Regions from separate parts of the Streptomyces sp. NPDC002138 genome, predicted to be linked through region 1. Evidence: riboswitches for the same ligand, from Rfam matches in the RefSeq annotation. Region 1 holds a riboswitch; each other region holds the start of a gene.

Region 1 (3,884 bases):
CCGGGATGCCTGTAGCCGCGTAGGCACGGGGCTTCTCCACCCGGTCGCGCCGGTCGGTGTCAGAGTCCCACGAGGTCACCTCGACAACCATGAGCACCGGATCCGGGTCCACCCACTCGCCCTGCCCGGCGAACGCTCCCGAGGAAGCCAGCACCGCATCCGGAATCGCCCGGCCGGCCCGGTACTCCTCCGCTTTGATCCCCTGTCCCGGATGCAGCCAGAGTTCGGGGCGGTGCTGCATGCAGATCCGCGTGAGCCACTGAATGATCATCCCGTGGTCGCCGTCCGGCAACCCCTTGCTCCTCAGCTTCCCGTCGATGAACTCCAGCCTCAGCCCCTCCATCCGGTTGCGAGCCATCAGCGCGAGTTCCTCGAACTCCTTGGTCAGCATGTGGGGCCGGCCGGTCATCACGTCATGGCCTCGCTCGCCTTCCTCGACGGTGCTCCTTCCGACGATAGCGCCGTGCACCGACACCCGTGCTCCACACTCGACGCCATGGACATCACCATCCGGGCGGCGCTGCCCGCCGAATACGAAGAGCTGGGCGAGATCACGGCGCGGGCCTACCTGGACGACGGGCTGCTCGACCCGGAGGCCAACGGCTTCTACCTGACCGTGCTGCGCGATGTGGCGGGGCGGGCCGCCGACGCCGAGGTGCTCGTGGCCACCCACGACGGGCAGTTGCTCGGTGGAGTGGCCTTCGCCGCACCCGGCAGCCGGCTGGCCGAAATCGCCGGTCCCCACGAGGCCGAATTCCGGATGCTGGCGGTCTCCCCCGCGGCGCGGGGCCGCGGGGCCGGGGAGGCCCTCGTACGCGCCTGCATGGACCGCGCACGGGCCCTGGAGGGGGTCACCCACCTGGTCCTGTCCACGAAAGCGGCCATGCTGGGGGCCCACAGGATCTACGGGCGCCTGGGCTTCACCCGGACGCCGGAGCGGGACTGGGCACCGGTCCCGGCGGTCCCCTTGCTCACGTACCGCGTGGAGTTGTAGCCACGCCGACACAACATGTGGTGGGTCGCGCAACGAGCGGCCCCCACATGTATGCTCATGCTCGCTGTCGCCGCAGGGGAATCCGGTGCGAATCCGGAACTGTCCCGCAACGGTATGAACTGCACCCAACCACCCATTGGTGCCGCCGCAAGTCCGAGGACCTGCCGACAGTGCGCCCGGACCGACCGGTCCGGACGCCGAGACGTCCGGGCCTCGCGGTTGGGCCGGTGGACGCCATGTGGTGACGCGTGACTGCCCTGCCCGGGTCCGCACGTCCAGACGCCCTCATGGCAGCCTCCCCGCCCCGCCTCCGAGCCATCCGGAGCCGAGCGAGGGAGAGCCCCCCACGTGACCATCGCGCCTGCCGCACCGCGCGCCGAGTCCGCCCAGCCCGAGGCCACCGAGGGTCCTGGCGCCGCGCTGCTGCGCACCCTCACCGACCTCACCGCCGACCTGGCCGACACCGACCCCGGCCGGGTCGCCGCCGCCGCGCTGCGGGGCCGCAGCGCCGTCGCCGACGAGGCCGAACTGCGCGGGCTGGCCACCGAGGCGGCCGCGGGTCTGATCTCGGAGGACCCCGCGTACTCCCGGCTGGCCGCGCGTCTGCTGACGCTGACGATCGCCGACGAGGCCGCGGGCCAGGGGGCCACCTCCTTCTCGGCGTCCGTCGCGGTCGGTCACCGCGAGGGCCTGATCGCCGACCGCACCGCCGAGTTCGTCGAGGCGCACGCCGCCCGGCTGAACGCGCTGGTCGAGCACGCCACCACCGAGGGCGCCGACGACCGCTTCGGCTTCTTCGGTCTGCGCACCCTGCACAGCCGTTACCTGCTGCGCCACCCGATCACCCGCCAGGTCATCGAGACCCCGCAGCACTTCATGCTGCGCGTGGCCTGCGGCCTCGCCGAGTCTGGTCCCCATGGTGAGATCGGCGGCGTCCAGGCCGTCGAGGAAGTGGCCTCGCTCTACCGGCTGATGAGCCGCCTCGACTACCTGCCGTCCTCCCCCACGCTCTTCAACTCCGGCACCCGGCACCCGCAGATGTCCTCGTGCTACCTGCTGGACTCCCCGCTCGACGAGCTGGACTCGATCTACGACCGCTACCACCAGGTCGCGCGCCTGTCGAAGCACGCGGGCGGCATCGGCCTCTCGTACTCCCGCATCCGCGCCCGCGGTTCCCTGATCCGCGGCACCAACGGGCACTCCAACGGCATCGTGCCGTTCCTCAAGACCCTCGACGCCTCGGTCGCCGCCGTGAACCAGGGCGGCCGCCGCAAGGGCGCCGCCGCGGTCTACCTGGAGACCTGGCACGCGGACATCGAGGAGTTCCTCGAGCTGCGCGACAACACCGGTGAGGACCAGCGCCGTACGCACAACCTGAACCTCGCCCACTGGGTGCCGGACGAGTTCATGCGCCGCGTGAACGCCGACGCCGACTGGTCGCTGTTCTCCCCGGCCGACGTGCCCGAGCTGGTCGACCTGTGGGGCGACGAGTTCGACGCCGCCTACCACAAGGCCGAGGCCGCGGGCCTGGCCCGCAAGACCATGCCCGCGCGCGACCTGTACGGCCGGATGATGCGCACCCTCGCGCAGACCGGCCAGGGCTGGATGACGTTCAAGGACGCCTCCAACCGCACGGCGAACCAGACCGCCGAGCCGGGCACCGTCGTCCACTCCTCGAACCTGTGCACCGAGATCATCGAGGTCACCAACGACGGCGAGACCGCCGTCTGCAACCTGGGCTCGGTCAACCTGGGCGCGTTCGTCCTCACCGAGACCGGTGAGATCGACTGGGAGCGGCTGGACGAGACCGTCCGCACGGCCGTCACCTTCCTCGACCGCGTCGTGGACATCAACTTCTACCCGACCGAGCAGGCCGGCCGCTCCAACGCCCGCTGGCGTCCGGTGGGTCTGGGCGCGATGGGCCTCCAGGACGTCTTCTTCAAGCTGAAGCTGCCGTTCGACTCCCCCGAGGCGAAGGCGCTGTCCACCAAGCTCTCCGAGCGCATCATGCTGGCCGCGTACGAGGCCTCCTGCGACCTCGCCGAGCGCAGCGGCCCGCTCCCGGCCTGGGAGCAGACCCGGACGGCCCGCGGTGTCCTGCACCCGGACCACTACGACGTCGAGCCGAACTGGCCCGAGCGCTGGGACGCCCTGCGCGCCCGCGTCGCGAAGTCCGGCATGCGCAACTCGCTGCTGCTGGCCATCGCGCCGACGGCGACGATCGCCTCCATCGCCGGCGTGTACGAGTGCATCGAGCCGCAGGTCTCCAACCTCTTCAAGCGCGAGACCCTCAGCGGTGAGTTCCTCCAGGTCAACGCCTACCTGGTGGCCGAGCTGAAGAAGCTCGGCGTCTGGGACGCGCAGACCCGCGAGGCGCTGCGCGACGCCAGCGGTTCGGTGCAGGGCTTCGGCTGGATCCCGGCCGAGGTGCGCGCGCTGTACCGCACGGCGTGGGAGATCCCGCAGCGCGGTCTGATCGACATGGCGGCGGCCCGTACGCCGTACCTCGACCAGTCGCAGTCGCTGAACCTGTTCCTGGAGACGCCGACCATCGGGAAGCTCTCCTCGATGTACGCGTACGCCTGGAAGCAGGGCCTGAAGACCACGTACTACCTGCGCTCGCGCCCCGCGACGAAGATCGCCCGGGCCGCGCAGGCCGCCACTCCGGTGGCGCTCCCGCAGGCCGACGCCGACGCCGAGGCGCTCGCCTGCTCCCTTGAGAACCCCGAGTCCTGCGAGGCCTGCCAGTAATGAGCTCCACCCCTGAGAAGAACCTGCTCGACCCGGGCTTCGAACTGACCCTGCGTCCCATGCGCTACCCGGACTTCTACGAGCGCTACCGGGACGCGATCAAGAACACCTGGACCGTCGAGGAGGTCGACCTCCACTC
Region 2 (3,884 bases), on a different contig from region 1:
TCGACATGCAGCAGGAAGTCGTCGAACCCGTCGTCGTCCGGGCGGGCTTCGAGACCGAGGTCGTGGTCCAGCTTCGCCGCCTGGATCAGGGTCCAGATCTGGGCGCGGATGGCCGGCAGCTTGGCCGGGTCCATGGAGGAGATCTGCGCGTACTCGTCCAGGTGCTGTTCCAGGCGCGCGATGTCGCCGTACGACTCCGCGCGGGCCATCGGCGGCACCAGGTGGTCGACCAGGGTCGCGTGCACCCGGCGCTTGGCCTGGGTGCCCTCGCCCGGGTCGTTGACCAGGAACGGGTACACGAGCGGCAGGTCGCCGAGGGCGGCGTCCGGCGCGCACGCGGCGGAGAGGCCCGCGTTCTTGCCGGGCAGCCACTCCAGGTTGCCGTGCTTGCCCAGGTGGATCATGGCGTCGGCGCCGAAGCCGCCGTCCTCGGCCGCGGCCTGGATCCAGCGGTAGGCGGCCAGGTAGTGGTGCGAGGGCGGCAGATCGGGGTCGTGGTAGATCGCGATCGGGTTCTCGCCGAAGCCGCGCGGCGGCTGGATGAGGATGAGCAGGTTCCCGCGGCGCAGCGCGGCCAGCACGATGTCGCCGTCGGGGTCGCCGCCGGTCGCGGTGCGGGAGCGGTCCAGGAACATGGTGCCGGGAGCCTGCCCCCAGTGCCGCTCGACGCCTTCGCGCAGCTCGCCGGGGAGACCGGCGTACCAGCGGCGGTAGTCGGCGGCCGGGATCCGGACCGGGTTGCGGGCCAGCTGCTCCTCGGTGAGCCAGTCCTGGTCGTGGCCGCCCGCCTCGATCAGCGCGCGGATCAGCTCGTCGCCGTCGCCGGAGACCAGGCCGGGGATCTCCTCGGCCGGGCCGAAGTCGTAGCCCTCCGCGATCAGCCGGCGCAGCAGGGCGACGGCGCTGGCGGGGGTGTCGAGGCCGACCGCGTTGCCGATGCGGGAGTGCTTGGTGGGGTACGCGGAGAGGACGAGCGCGATCCGCTTCTCGGCGTTCGGGGTGTGCCGCAGCCTGGCGTGGCGCACGGCGATGCCGGCGACCCGGGCGGCCCGTTCGGGATCGGCGACGTACGCCGGGAGGCCGTCCTCGTCGATCTCCTTGAAGGAGAACGGGACGGTGATCAGCCGGCCGTCGAACTCCGGCACCGCGACCTGGCTGGCCGAGTCGAGCGGGGACAGGCCCTCGTCGCTCTCCTCCCAGGTGGCGCGCGAACCGGTCAGGCACAGCGCCTGCAGGATCGGCACGTCGAGCGCGGCGAGCGCGCCCGCGTCCCACGACTCGTCGTCGCCGCCCGCCGAGGCCTCGGCGGGACGGGTGCCGCCCGCCGCGAGGACGGTCGTCACGATGGCGTCGGCCGTCGCCAGCTCGGCGAGCAGCTCCGGTTCGGGGGAGCGCAGCGAGGAGACGTACAGCGGGACGGGCACGCCGCCCGCGTCCACCACGGCGTCCGAGAGGGCGTGCACGAAGGCGGTGTTGCCGCTCATGTGGTGGGCGCGGTAGTAGAGCACCGCGATCCGGGGACCGGCGGCGGGCTCCGCCGCGCGCTCCAGCCGCCCCCAGGTGGGAGCGGCGGCGGGCGGCTCGAAGCCGTGGCCGGTGAGCAGCACGGTGTCCGAGAGGAAGCGGGCCAGCTGCTCCAGGTTGGCGGGGCCGCCGTGCGCGAGGTAGGCGTGCGCCTCGGCCGCGATGCCGATGGGGACGGTGGACGCCTCCATCAGCTGGGCGTCCGGGGCCTGTTCGCCGGTCAGCACGACGACCGGGCGGGTCTGGTCGGCGGCGAGGAGCAGATCGAGCCCCTCCTGCCAGGCGCGCAGGCCGCCGAGGAGGCGTACGACGACCAGGTCCGCGCCGTCGAGCAGCGCGGGGAGGTCGTCGAGGGGGAGCCGGGAAGGGTTCGCGAACCGGTACGGGACCGGGCCGTCGTCCGAGGCGCGGGCACTGAGCAGATCGGTGTCGGACGTCGACAGCAGCAGGATCATGCGGCGGCGGGCCTTCCTCGGGGTTTCCGCGCCCCGGGCAGTGAGGACGACGGGAGTTCCTGACTCACCCGGTGGCGCCGCTGGCGGCTGCCGGATTCACAGTGGCGGGACCGCGCCGGAATCTCACCGGGCTTCCTCCCATGTCGCCGTCCTCGGCGATGACGGGCCGAATGGCCCGTCGAGGGGTCATCTTAGGTGCCGTGGCAAGTGAACGGCAGGTGGGGGCCGGTGTCGGTGCCTGTGGTGGCGCCTCAAACGCCGGCGGGGCTGGGATTGGCTGCCGGGGCCTGCGTGCGACGAACCCTTCGGGTCGTGGGGCCTCCGGCGGGCCCTCAATCGCCGGGCGGGCTGGATGTGCCCGGGGAATTCAGCCCGTCCGGCGTTTGAGGACCCGCCGGAGGCCCCATGCACCCGCACCCGGGGGACCAGTGGCGTGGTGACGGACACAGGCCGGGCGGCCCCGATCGTGGGTATGCTCGCCGCCATGCCCCCGCCCACCTCCGCCGCGTCCCGGGACGAACCCGTCATACGGGACCGTGGTGACGCCTGCCCCGGCGCGCTGCGCCTGCACGCGGCGGACGACGGCCACCTCGCCCGGGTCCGGATCCCCGGCGGCCTGCTCACCGCGGAGGCGGCCGCCGTGCTGGCCGACGCGGCGGACCGGCTCGGGGACGGGCACCTCGACCTCACCTCCCGCGGCAACGCGCAGCTGCGCGGCCTCGGCGCGGGCTGCGGCGGCGAACTGGCCGCCCTGCTGGCCGGCGCCGGACTGCTGCCCGCCGCGGCCGCCACCCACGAACGCGTGCGCAACATCGTCGCCTCGCCGCTGTCCGGGCTCGACGGGCAGGGGCACGCCGATGTCACGCCCTGGGTCGCGGAGCTGGACCGGCTGCTGTGCGGGAGCGAGGCGGCGGCCGCCCTGTCGGGGCGCTTCCTCTTCGCCCTCGACGACGGGCGCGGTGACGTGACCTCGCTCGCCCCCGACGTGAGCGTCCGCGCGCTGCGCGCCGGAACGGCCGTGCTGTGGACGCACAATGACACCGACGCGGTGGCGGTCGACCCTCGGGACGCGCCCCGGGCCGCGCTGACGGCGGCGCACTACTTCCTCGACGCGGTGCGCGGCGCCGGGACCAAGGCCTGGCGGGTGGGTGAACTGCCCGCCGAACACCGGCTGCGGGCGGGTGAGTTGCTCAACCGGCTGCGGGAGCAGGGCATTTCGGCCGAGCGGGCCGAGCGGGCCGAGCGGGCCGAGGGGGCCGAGGGGGCCGAGAGGGTCGAAAGGGCCGACGAATCCCACTGGTTCGGCGCGAGCGCGGGCAGGGCGGCCGCGGGCCCCGGCCCCGGCGCGGTCGTGGGGCCCGACGCGGAGCGCGTCGCGCTCTCGGTGCTGGCCCCGATGGGGCGGTTGACCACCGGTCAGTGGCGCCTGCTGGCCGCCGCGGCCGCCGCCGCGGCCGGGACCCTGCGGCTCACCCCCTGGCGCGGGATCGTCGTCCCCGGCGCCGACGCGGCCACCACGCCGGACGCCCTCGCGCGGCTCGCCGGAGCCGGGCTGGTCACCGCGCCCGGCGATCCGTGGGAGAACGTGAGCGCCTGTACCGGGCGGCCCGGCTGCGCGAAGGCGCTGGCCGACGTACGGGCCGACGCGCGGGCGGTCGTGGCGGCCGCCGGGGCCCGGGCGGGCGGCGCGGCGCCGCCGGTGCACTGGTCCGGGTGCGAGCGGCGCTGCGGGCATCCGCGCGCGGCCGTCTGGCTGGACCTGGTCGCCGGGCCCCGGGGGTACGCCCTCGCGGTGGCCGGGCGGGCGGGGCGCCCGGTGCGGGACGACGTACCGGCGACGGCGCCCGACCTGACCGCGGCCCTCGCGGAAGCGGATGCCATGGTGACGCAGACCCAGCCGACCCA
Region 3 (3,884 bases), on a different contig from region 1:
CGGGCGCGGCGGCGGTACGGGCGACCAGGTCCGCCAGCGTCAGGAACACGGCCCCGCCCAGCGCGGCCACGGGCAGCAGCGCCCGGTGTCCGGCGCCGACGACCATCCGGGCGGCGTGGGGAACCATCAGCCCGACGAAACCGATCGCACCGCTGTAGGCCACCAGCACCCCGATGACAAGCGATGCCAGCACGAAGCCCGCGGCCCGGAAGCGGCCGGTGTCGAGCCCGAGCGTGTGCGCGTCCTCCTCCCCCGCGAGCAGCAGGTCCAGCGGGCGTGCGAGGCCGAGCAGCAGCCCGGTCCCGACGGCCAGGACGGCGGCGGGCAGGGCCAGTTCGTCCCAGCGGGCCCCGCCGAGCCCGCCGAGCGTCCAGAAGAGGATGGAGCGGACCTGCTCGGCCCGCGCGGACAGGACCAGCACCAGGCTGGTCAGCGCGGACAGGACGTACTGGACCGCGACCCCGGCGAGGATCAGCCGCCCGGTGGTCATGGTGCCGCCGCGCCGGGCCAGGGCGTACACCGTCACCAGGGCGCCCAGCGATCCGGCGAAGGCGGCCAGGGGCAGGGTGACGCTCGTCGCGACGCCCGCGCCGACACCGAGCACGGTGACGGCCACGGCGCCCGCCGAGGCCCCGGAGGACGCGCCGAGCAGGAACGGATCGGCCAGTTGGTTGCGTACGAGGGCTTGCAGCACCGCGCCCGTCACGGCGAGCCCGGCCCCGACGACCGCGGCGAGCAGCACGCGCGGCATCCGCACCTCCCACACGATGGAGGCGAAGGCACCCGGGCGCGGGCCGTCCAGGACGATGTCCAGCACCTGGCCGGGGGCGATCCGCACCGGCCCCAGGGCCAGGCCCGCCACCGCGCCCGCGGCGAGCGCCGCGGTGAGCAGGGTGAGGACGAGCGGGGTCCGGCGGCGGTCCGCCCTCACGCGGCGTCGGGGTGCAGCTGGCGGGCGAGGGACTCGACGGCGTCGGCGACGCGGACCCCGAGGACGGCCGAGGACAGCGGCAGGACGACGAACCGCCGGTCCCTGATCGCGGGAACCCGGGCGAGCGCCGGGTCGTTCAACAGACGCTGCTTCTTGGCTTCGACGCCCGTCCCGCCGTAGTCGTAGATCAGCACGGTCTCCGGCTTGCGTTCGATGACCTTCTCCCAGGACACGTCGCCGAAGGTGTCCTTGAGGTCGGCGAACACGTTCGTCCCGCCCGCCAGCGAGACGATCTCGTTGCCGATGCCGTTGCCGCCCGAGGTGAAGGCCGCGGTCTCGCCGGAGTCGTAGACGAAGACGGCCGGACGGGGCTTGTCCTTGACGCGTGCGGTGACGGCGTCGATGCGGCGCTGCTCGTCCTCGATCAGCCGCGCACCGCGGTCGGGCACTCCGAAGGTGCGGGCGACCTCGGTGATCTCGGTCTTCAACTGGTCGATCCGGACCGGTCCGGGGGTGCAGTACTCCACGCTGAGGCGGGTGTTGATGCCGCTCTTGCGCAGCCCCTCGCGGTCGCGGCCCTGGGACGCGTCGAAGGCGCTGGAGTACCCGCCGTAGACGAAGTCGGGGTTGGCGCCGAGCAGCAGTTCCTTCGACGGGTACTCCTTGGCCAGCACCTTGATCTTGTCGTAGGCCGGCCGGTAGGCGGGCAGGACGGCGTCGTCGATGTAGGCGGTGCCCGCCATCCGGTCCCCGAGGCCGAGGGCGAGCAGTACCTCGGTGGCGTGCTGGTTCATGCTGACGGCGCGCCGGGGCGGGGCCTGGTACGTCGTGGTCACACCGCAGTTGGTCACGGTGTACGGGAATCCCGCGCCCCCGGCGTCGGCCGCCGGCCGGGCGGCGGCGTCCCGGGCGGGCTCGTCCGGGGTGGCGCCGCAGGAGGTCAGCGATAGCAGCAGGGGCAGGGAAGCGAGCGGGGCGAGCGCGCGCAGGGCGGCACGGAAACGCGGCATGGCGAAGCCTCTCCGGGGGATCCTCGTCCCCTGGTCGAAGTGAAGAGGCGGCGCGTCAGTGTCTGACTCCCGGGACCCGCGAGGGGAAACCGGTCACAGTGGCGGGACCGTACCGGTTTCACACCGGTTTCCTGGTTCGCGCCGCCTGGGGTAACCCGGACAAGTGTGCCAGATCGGCCGTGCCGGGCTCGCGGGGCGTGCCCGGCGGGCGTTGTCAGTGGGGGCGCCTACCGTGAACTCCGTTCCCATTCGCGCTCGCTGGCTGCGGCGCTACTCGGGTGCCGCCCGTCGGACCCCCCGGGGACAGCGACCGACGGGCGGATTCCGCGCGTACACGCGAAAACCCAGGGGGAGATGACTCCCACCTGGGTTTTCGACGGACCGTTCGCCGGGCGTCCGGCGGACTCTCTTGCAGGGGCGGCAGGACTCGAACCTACGACATTTGGTTTTGGAGACCAACGCTCTACCAACTGAGCTACGCCCCTCCGCTGTCACCAGTCTGGCATGCGGCGGACGGATGATCCAATCACTTCCAGCATGTGGTCACCCGATGAGATCAGCTGCCGCGTGCGCACCGCGTTCCCACAACCAGTCCGTCACCTCGCGGGCGCCGCCGGTGTCCTGGGAGCGCGCGATGTCCAGCGGGGTCATGCCGTCGTAGCCGATCCAGTCGAGGTCGGCGCCCCGGGCGAGCAGGTAGCGGGCCGTCTCCGGGCGACCGCCGTGGCAGGCGCCCCAGAAGGCGCTCGTGATCTCGTCCGGGCCGGGCGGGCGGGGCGCCGTGAGGAACTCCTCGACCCGGTCGAGGAGTCCGAGGGCGGCCGCGTCCTGGAAGTCGGCGCGGGCGCCGTGTTCCAGGAGGCGCCGGGCGGCCCGCCACTGACCGAAGGCGCGCGCGTCGGCGAGCGGGGTGCCGCCGCCGATGACCCCGCCCGTGGCATCCACCGCGGCACCGCAGGCGACGAGGGCGTCGACGGCGGCGACGTCGTCGTTACTGGCGGCCCAGTGCAGCGGGGTCTCCTCGTGCGCCCCGACGAACCGGGCCGCCGGTCGGCGCCCGCCTCGACGAGCAGCCGGATGACGTCGGGGCCGGCCGGGTGGTGGCCCGGCCAGTCCGTGGCGATGTGCAGCAGGCTCCGCCCGCCCGCGGCCCCGCCGGCCTTGACGATGGTTTCGCGGGCCAGAGCGGGATGCGCGGCCAGGAGTTCCCGCAGCCGCGGCAGGTCCCCGGAGCGGATGGCGGCCGTGACGGCCACCGCGATCGGGTCCTCGGAATCCATCGGGCCTGCCTTCCGCCGCGCGCCGCCGCCGTGCCGGGACCAGGCTAGCGAGTCGCCCGCCGGTCACACGAGCAGAGAACGGCCCGCCCGGGGCCCCGGTTCCGTCCACCCGGGCCGGACCGCGGCCAGGACCGGCGGACCGACGGACCGACGGGCGCACGGACCAGCGGGCGCACAGACCAGCCGGCGCACGGACAGACGTACCAGCCGGTCAGGCCGGTCAGGCCGGTCAGGGCACGAGGACGATGCGCCCGCGCAGGCCGCGTGCGGCCAGGGACTCGTGGGCCGCGGCGGCTTCCGCGAACGGCATCGTCCGGGCCACCCGCAGGGTGAGACCGCCGACGTCCGCGAGCGCGGTCAGCTCGGCGAGCCGCGCCGCGTCGCTGTGCACCCGGATCTGCGAGACCCGGATCCCGCGCTCCGCTCCCGGACCCGCGCCGAGAACGCTGACGAACGCACCGCCGTCCCGCACCGCACCGATCACCGACCCGCCCAGGGCGGCCGCGTCGATCAGCCCGTCGACTCCGCCGGGAACGGCCGCGCGGATCGCGGCAGTGGGGTTCTCGGAGCGCGCGACGAAGACGTCGGCCCCGAACTCGCGCACCAGCTCCTCGTCCTGCGGCGCGGCGACGGCGACGGCCCGCAGACCGCGCGCGACCGCCA
Region 4 (3,884 bases), on a different contig from region 1:
TGAAGCTGCTCAACTGGCAGATGGTGAACGCCGTCCAGGGCGGCACGCTCTCCCCGCAGGACGCCTCCGCCGTCAAGGTCTACGGCTCCGAGGCCCGCCGCGACGCCTACGCCTGGCTGATGGAGATCGTCGGCGCGGCGGGCGCCCTGAAGGACGGCTCCGCGGGCGCCGTGCTCCACGGCGAGCTGGAACGCGGCTACCGCAGCGCGGTCATCTTCACCTTCGGCGGCGGCAACAACGAGATCCAGCGCGAGATCATCTCCTGGATCGGCCTCGGCATGCCCCGCGTCCGCCGCTGAGCACCCGCGGACGCCGCTGGCCGACGGGCGACGGCCGCGATCCGGCCCGCACCGATGTGCACGGCGGCCGGTGGACACCCGTCGGCCAGGATTCCCGCCCGAGGGCGCTTCGACGGTGCTCTGCTCGGCGGTTTACGCGGCATTCGCCCGTCGTGACGTCATGGACGGATCCTAGCGCTCACCGAGGTCTCGCGTTCCGGTCGATTCGATCAGGCCCGAGGTCACGCCATGCGGGCGCTCAAGGTGCGTACCACCTCGGTCAGGACCTTCTGGCGCCAGTTCTCTTCCGTCTCCGGGTACTTGCCCACGCCGTCCGCGGTCGACGAGCCGCTCACCTCGAACTGGTACGGGCCCTGATGGCAGACCATCGTGGAGGTCGTGCCCTTCGTGTAGCAGCCCGCCGCACCCAGCGAGTTCTTGAGGTCCTGGAACTTCTTGGTGTCCTGGCCGGCCCGCTTCGCCTCGTCGTCCCGGTCCTCGGCGTAGGCGTTCGCCACGAGGGCCGGATCGGCCACCGTCTTGAAGACGATGCGGATGTTGCTGTTGTGCTTGCCCTTGTACTTCGCCGGCAGCCCGAATTCGGTCCTGCAGCCGCCCGCCGGTACGTCACCCGTCGTGCCCGGGTCCGGCTTGCCGAGCGGGTTGAAGTTGAGGACGGTCACCTTGATCGGATCGCGCTGGAAGTCCTTCGCCTGCGGCAGGATCGCGCGGATCTCGTCGTCGCCCAGCACCTCGCACGCGTTGGGCCACTGAGCGACGGGGAGCGAGCCTCCCTGTACGGGCCTGGCGTCGAGCCGCGGCCCGGACGGCTTCGCCGACTCGAACTTCAGCGCCGGCGGCTCACTGCTGCAACCGGCCAGCACGACCGCGGCGGACGCGACGGCCACGGCGGCCAGGACGGAACGGCTCGGATTCATTGTCGGCACGTCCAACTTCCCTCTGCAGACACGGGGGATCCCCCACCTCGGGACCATTCTGGACGTGCGTGCCGCGCCGCCCGTGCCGATCCCGGGATGTTCCCTGTGATCTTCCCGACAGCAAGCCCGCCCCGGCTCAGTCATGTCCGCCATCGGCGAACCGTCTCATCCGGGCGTCCGGAATGTGGCCAACTCCTCCCCTCGGTACGGGCGGACACCTAAGGTGATCCCCAGCAGCTGGTTCGCCTCCGTCCGCCAGGCGGGATGCGTCGTAAGAGGGAACCCGGTGGGAATCCGGGACTGCCCCGCAGCGGTGAGCGGGAACGACCGCCGTCATACGCACTGGGCCCGTACGGGCCTGGGAAGCGACGGCCACTAGGTGTCTGCCCCCGGCAGACGTGCCCGTGAGTCCGAAGACCTGCCCGTTGCCCGCGCACGCACAGCCGTGCGCGGATTCCTGGTGACCTCGTGGGCGGGTCGGTCGGGGGCACCCCGGGCTCGCCCCGGGGCAAGGCGGACGGTCGTACCGGTACCCCGTGCACGGAGCGCGCGGGGGCGAGGGCGCGACGTACCGTCCGGTCCGCCGCCCTTCGCGCCCCACGTCCGGTCATCGGGACTCATGGAGACGTACTCGCGAAGGAGAGTTCCGTGACAACCGATTCCACCACCGAGATGGCCACCGATTCCGCAACCGCAGCCGTATGCGCCACTGTTCACGGCTACCCCCGGCAGGGGCAGAACCGGGAACTGAAGAAGGCCGTCGAGGGCTACTGGAAGGGCCGGGTCGACGCCGACGCACTGCGCGAGACCGCCGCGACCCTGCGCCGGACGAACTGGCGGCAGCTGGCCGGGGCGGGCATCACCGAGGTCCCCACCGGTGACTTCTCGTACTACGACCACGTCCTCGACACCAGCGTGATGGTCGGCGCGGTCCCGGACCGCCACCGCGCCGCCGTCGAAGCGGACCCGCTGGACGGCTACTTCGCCATGGCCCGCGGCACCCAGGACGTGGCGCCGCTGGAGATGACCAAGTGGTTCGACACCAACTACCACTACCTGGTACCGGAGCTGGGCCCCGACACCGTCTTCACCGCCGACTCCGGCAAGCAGGTCGCCGAGCTGAAGGAGGCCCTGGCCCTCGGTCTCGCGGCCCGCCCCGTGCTGGTCGGACCGGTCACCTACCTCCTGCTGGCCAAGCCCGCCCCCGGGGTGCCCGACGACTTCCAGCCCCTCACCCTGCTCGACCGGCTGCTGCCCGTCTACGCCGAAGTCCTCGCCGACCTCCGCGCGGCCGGCGCCGCATGGGTCCAGCTCGACGAGCCCGCCCTGGTCCAGGACCGCACCCCCGCCGACCTCGGCGCCGCCGCCCGCGCCTACCGCGAGCTGGGCGGCCTCGCCCCACGTCCCAAGCTGCTCGTCGCCTCGTACTTCGACCGGCTCGGCGAGGCCCTGCCGGTCCTGGCCAAGGCGCCGGTCGAGGGTCTGGCCCTGGACTTCACCGACCGGGCCGCGGGCAACCTCGCCGACCTCGCCGCCGTCGGCGGCCTGCCCGGGAAGCGGCTGGTCGCGGGGGTCGTCAACGGCCGCAACATCTGGATCAACGACCACGAGAAGTCCCTCGCCACCCTCGGCACCCTGCTCGGCCTCGCGGGCCGCGTCGACGTGGCGGCTTCCTGCTCGCTGCTGCACGTCCCGCTGGACGTCACCGCCGAGCGCGACATCGACCCGCAGGTCCGGCGCTGGCTGGCCTTCGCCCGCCAGAAGACCGCCGAGATCACCACCCTCGCCCGCGGCCTCGCCCAGGGCACGCACGCCATCGGCGCCGAACTCGCCGCGAACCGCGCCGACCTCGCCTCCCGGGCGCACTCGCCGATCACCCGCGACCCCGCCGTCCGCGCCCGCACCGCGGCCGTCACCGACGCCGACGGGCGCCGCTCGCAGCCCTACGACCGGCGGGCCGCCGCCCAGCGGGCCCACCTCGGGCTGCCTCCGCTGCCCACGACGACCATCGGCTCCTTCCCGCAGACCACCGAACTGCGCACCGCCCGCGCCGACCTGCGCGCCGGACGGCTCGACGAAGCCGGGTACGAGCGCCGCATCGAGGCGGAGATCCGCGAGGTGATCGCCTTCCAGGAGAAGGCGGGCATCGACGTCCTCGTGCACGGCGAACCCGAACGCAACGACATGGTCCAGTACTTCGCCGAGCGCCTCACCGGCTACCTGGCCACCCAGCACGGCTGGGTCCAGTCCTACGGCACGCGCTACGTCCGGCCGCCGGTGCTGGCCGGGGACATCACCCGTCCCGAGCCGATGACCGTGCGCTGGACGACGTACGCGCAGGCGCAGACGGCGAAGCCGGTCAAGGGGATGCTGACCGGCCCGGTGACCATGCTCGCCTGGTCCTTCGTCCGCGACGACCAGCCCCTCGGGGACACGGCCCGCCAGGTCGCGCTCGCCCTGCGCGACGAGGTGAACGACCTGGAGGCGGCGGGAACTTCCGTCATCCAGGTCGACGAACCCGCCTTGCGGGAAACCCTGCCCCTGCGCGCGGCGGACCACGCCGCATACCTCGCCTGGGCCACCGAGGCCTTCCGCCTCAGCACCAGCGGTGTCCGTCCGGACACCCAGATCCACACCCACATGTGCTACGCGGAGTTCGGCGACATCG

Evidence for each region. Region 1 has a riboswitch for cobalamin ahead of ABT084_RS15605 (ribonucleoside-diphosphate reductase subunit alpha). Riboswitches for the same ligand answer to the same signal wherever they lie in the genome.
Region 2: another riboswitch for cobalamin. It lies ahead of cobN (cobaltochelatase subunit CobN); the one in region 1 lies ahead of ABT084_RS15605 (ribonucleoside-diphosphate reductase subunit alpha).
Region 3: another riboswitch for cobalamin. It lies ahead of ABT084_RS07590 (ABC transporter substrate-binding protein); the one in region 1 lies ahead of ABT084_RS15605 (ribonucleoside-diphosphate reductase subunit alpha).
Region 4: another riboswitch for cobalamin. It lies ahead of metE (5-methyltetrahydropteroyltriglutamate--homocysteine S-methyltransferase); the one in region 1 lies ahead of ABT084_RS15605 (ribonucleoside-diphosphate reductase subunit alpha).

What each region holds. Positions count from the first base shown of each region.
Region 1 covers NZ_JBEOXE010000020.1:50,731-54,614, forward strand. Annotated here, with positions in the region: gene ABT084_RS15595 (Uma2 family endonuclease) at 1-409, opposite strand, end outside; gene ABT084_RS15600 (GNAT family N-acetyltransferase) at 497-994, shown strand; cobalamin riboswitch at 1,046-1,177, shown strand; gene ABT084_RS15605 (ribonucleoside-diphosphate reductase subunit alpha) at 1,343-3,745, shown strand; gene ABT084_RS15610 (ribonucleotide-diphosphate reductase subunit beta) at 3,745-3,884, shown strand, end outside.
Region 2 covers NZ_JBEOXE010000068.1:7,835-11,718, reverse strand. Annotated here, with positions in the region: gene cobN (cobaltochelatase subunit CobN) at 1-1,979, opposite strand, end outside; cobalamin riboswitch at 2,020-2,151, opposite strand; gene cobG (precorrin-3B synthase) at 2,464-3,884, shown strand, end outside.
Region 3 covers NZ_JBEOXE010000008.1:114,530-118,413, forward strand. Annotated here, with positions in the region: gene ABT084_RS07585 (FecCD family ABC transporter permease) at 1-931, opposite strand, end outside; gene ABT084_RS07590 (ABC transporter substrate-binding protein) at 928-1,941, opposite strand; cobalamin riboswitch at 1,978-2,116, opposite strand; tRNA gene ABT084_RS07595 (tRNA-Trp) at 2,354-2,426, opposite strand; gene ABT084_RS37960 (ankyrin repeat domain-containing protein) at 2,485-2,886, opposite strand; partial or broken gene ABT084_RS37965 (hypothetical protein) at 2,914-3,381, opposite strand; gene ABT084_RS07605 (NADP-dependent oxidoreductase) at 3,451-3,884, opposite strand, start outside.
Region 4 covers NZ_JBEOXE010000085.1:6,869-10,752, forward strand. Annotated here, with positions in the region: gene ABT084_RS33835 (acyl-CoA dehydrogenase family protein) at 1-299, shown strand, start outside; gene ABT084_RS33840 (hypothetical protein) at 521-1,225, opposite strand; cobalamin riboswitch at 1,438-1,656, shown strand; gene metE (5-methyltetrahydropteroyltriglutamate--homocysteine S-methyltransferase) at 1,889-3,884, shown strand, end outside.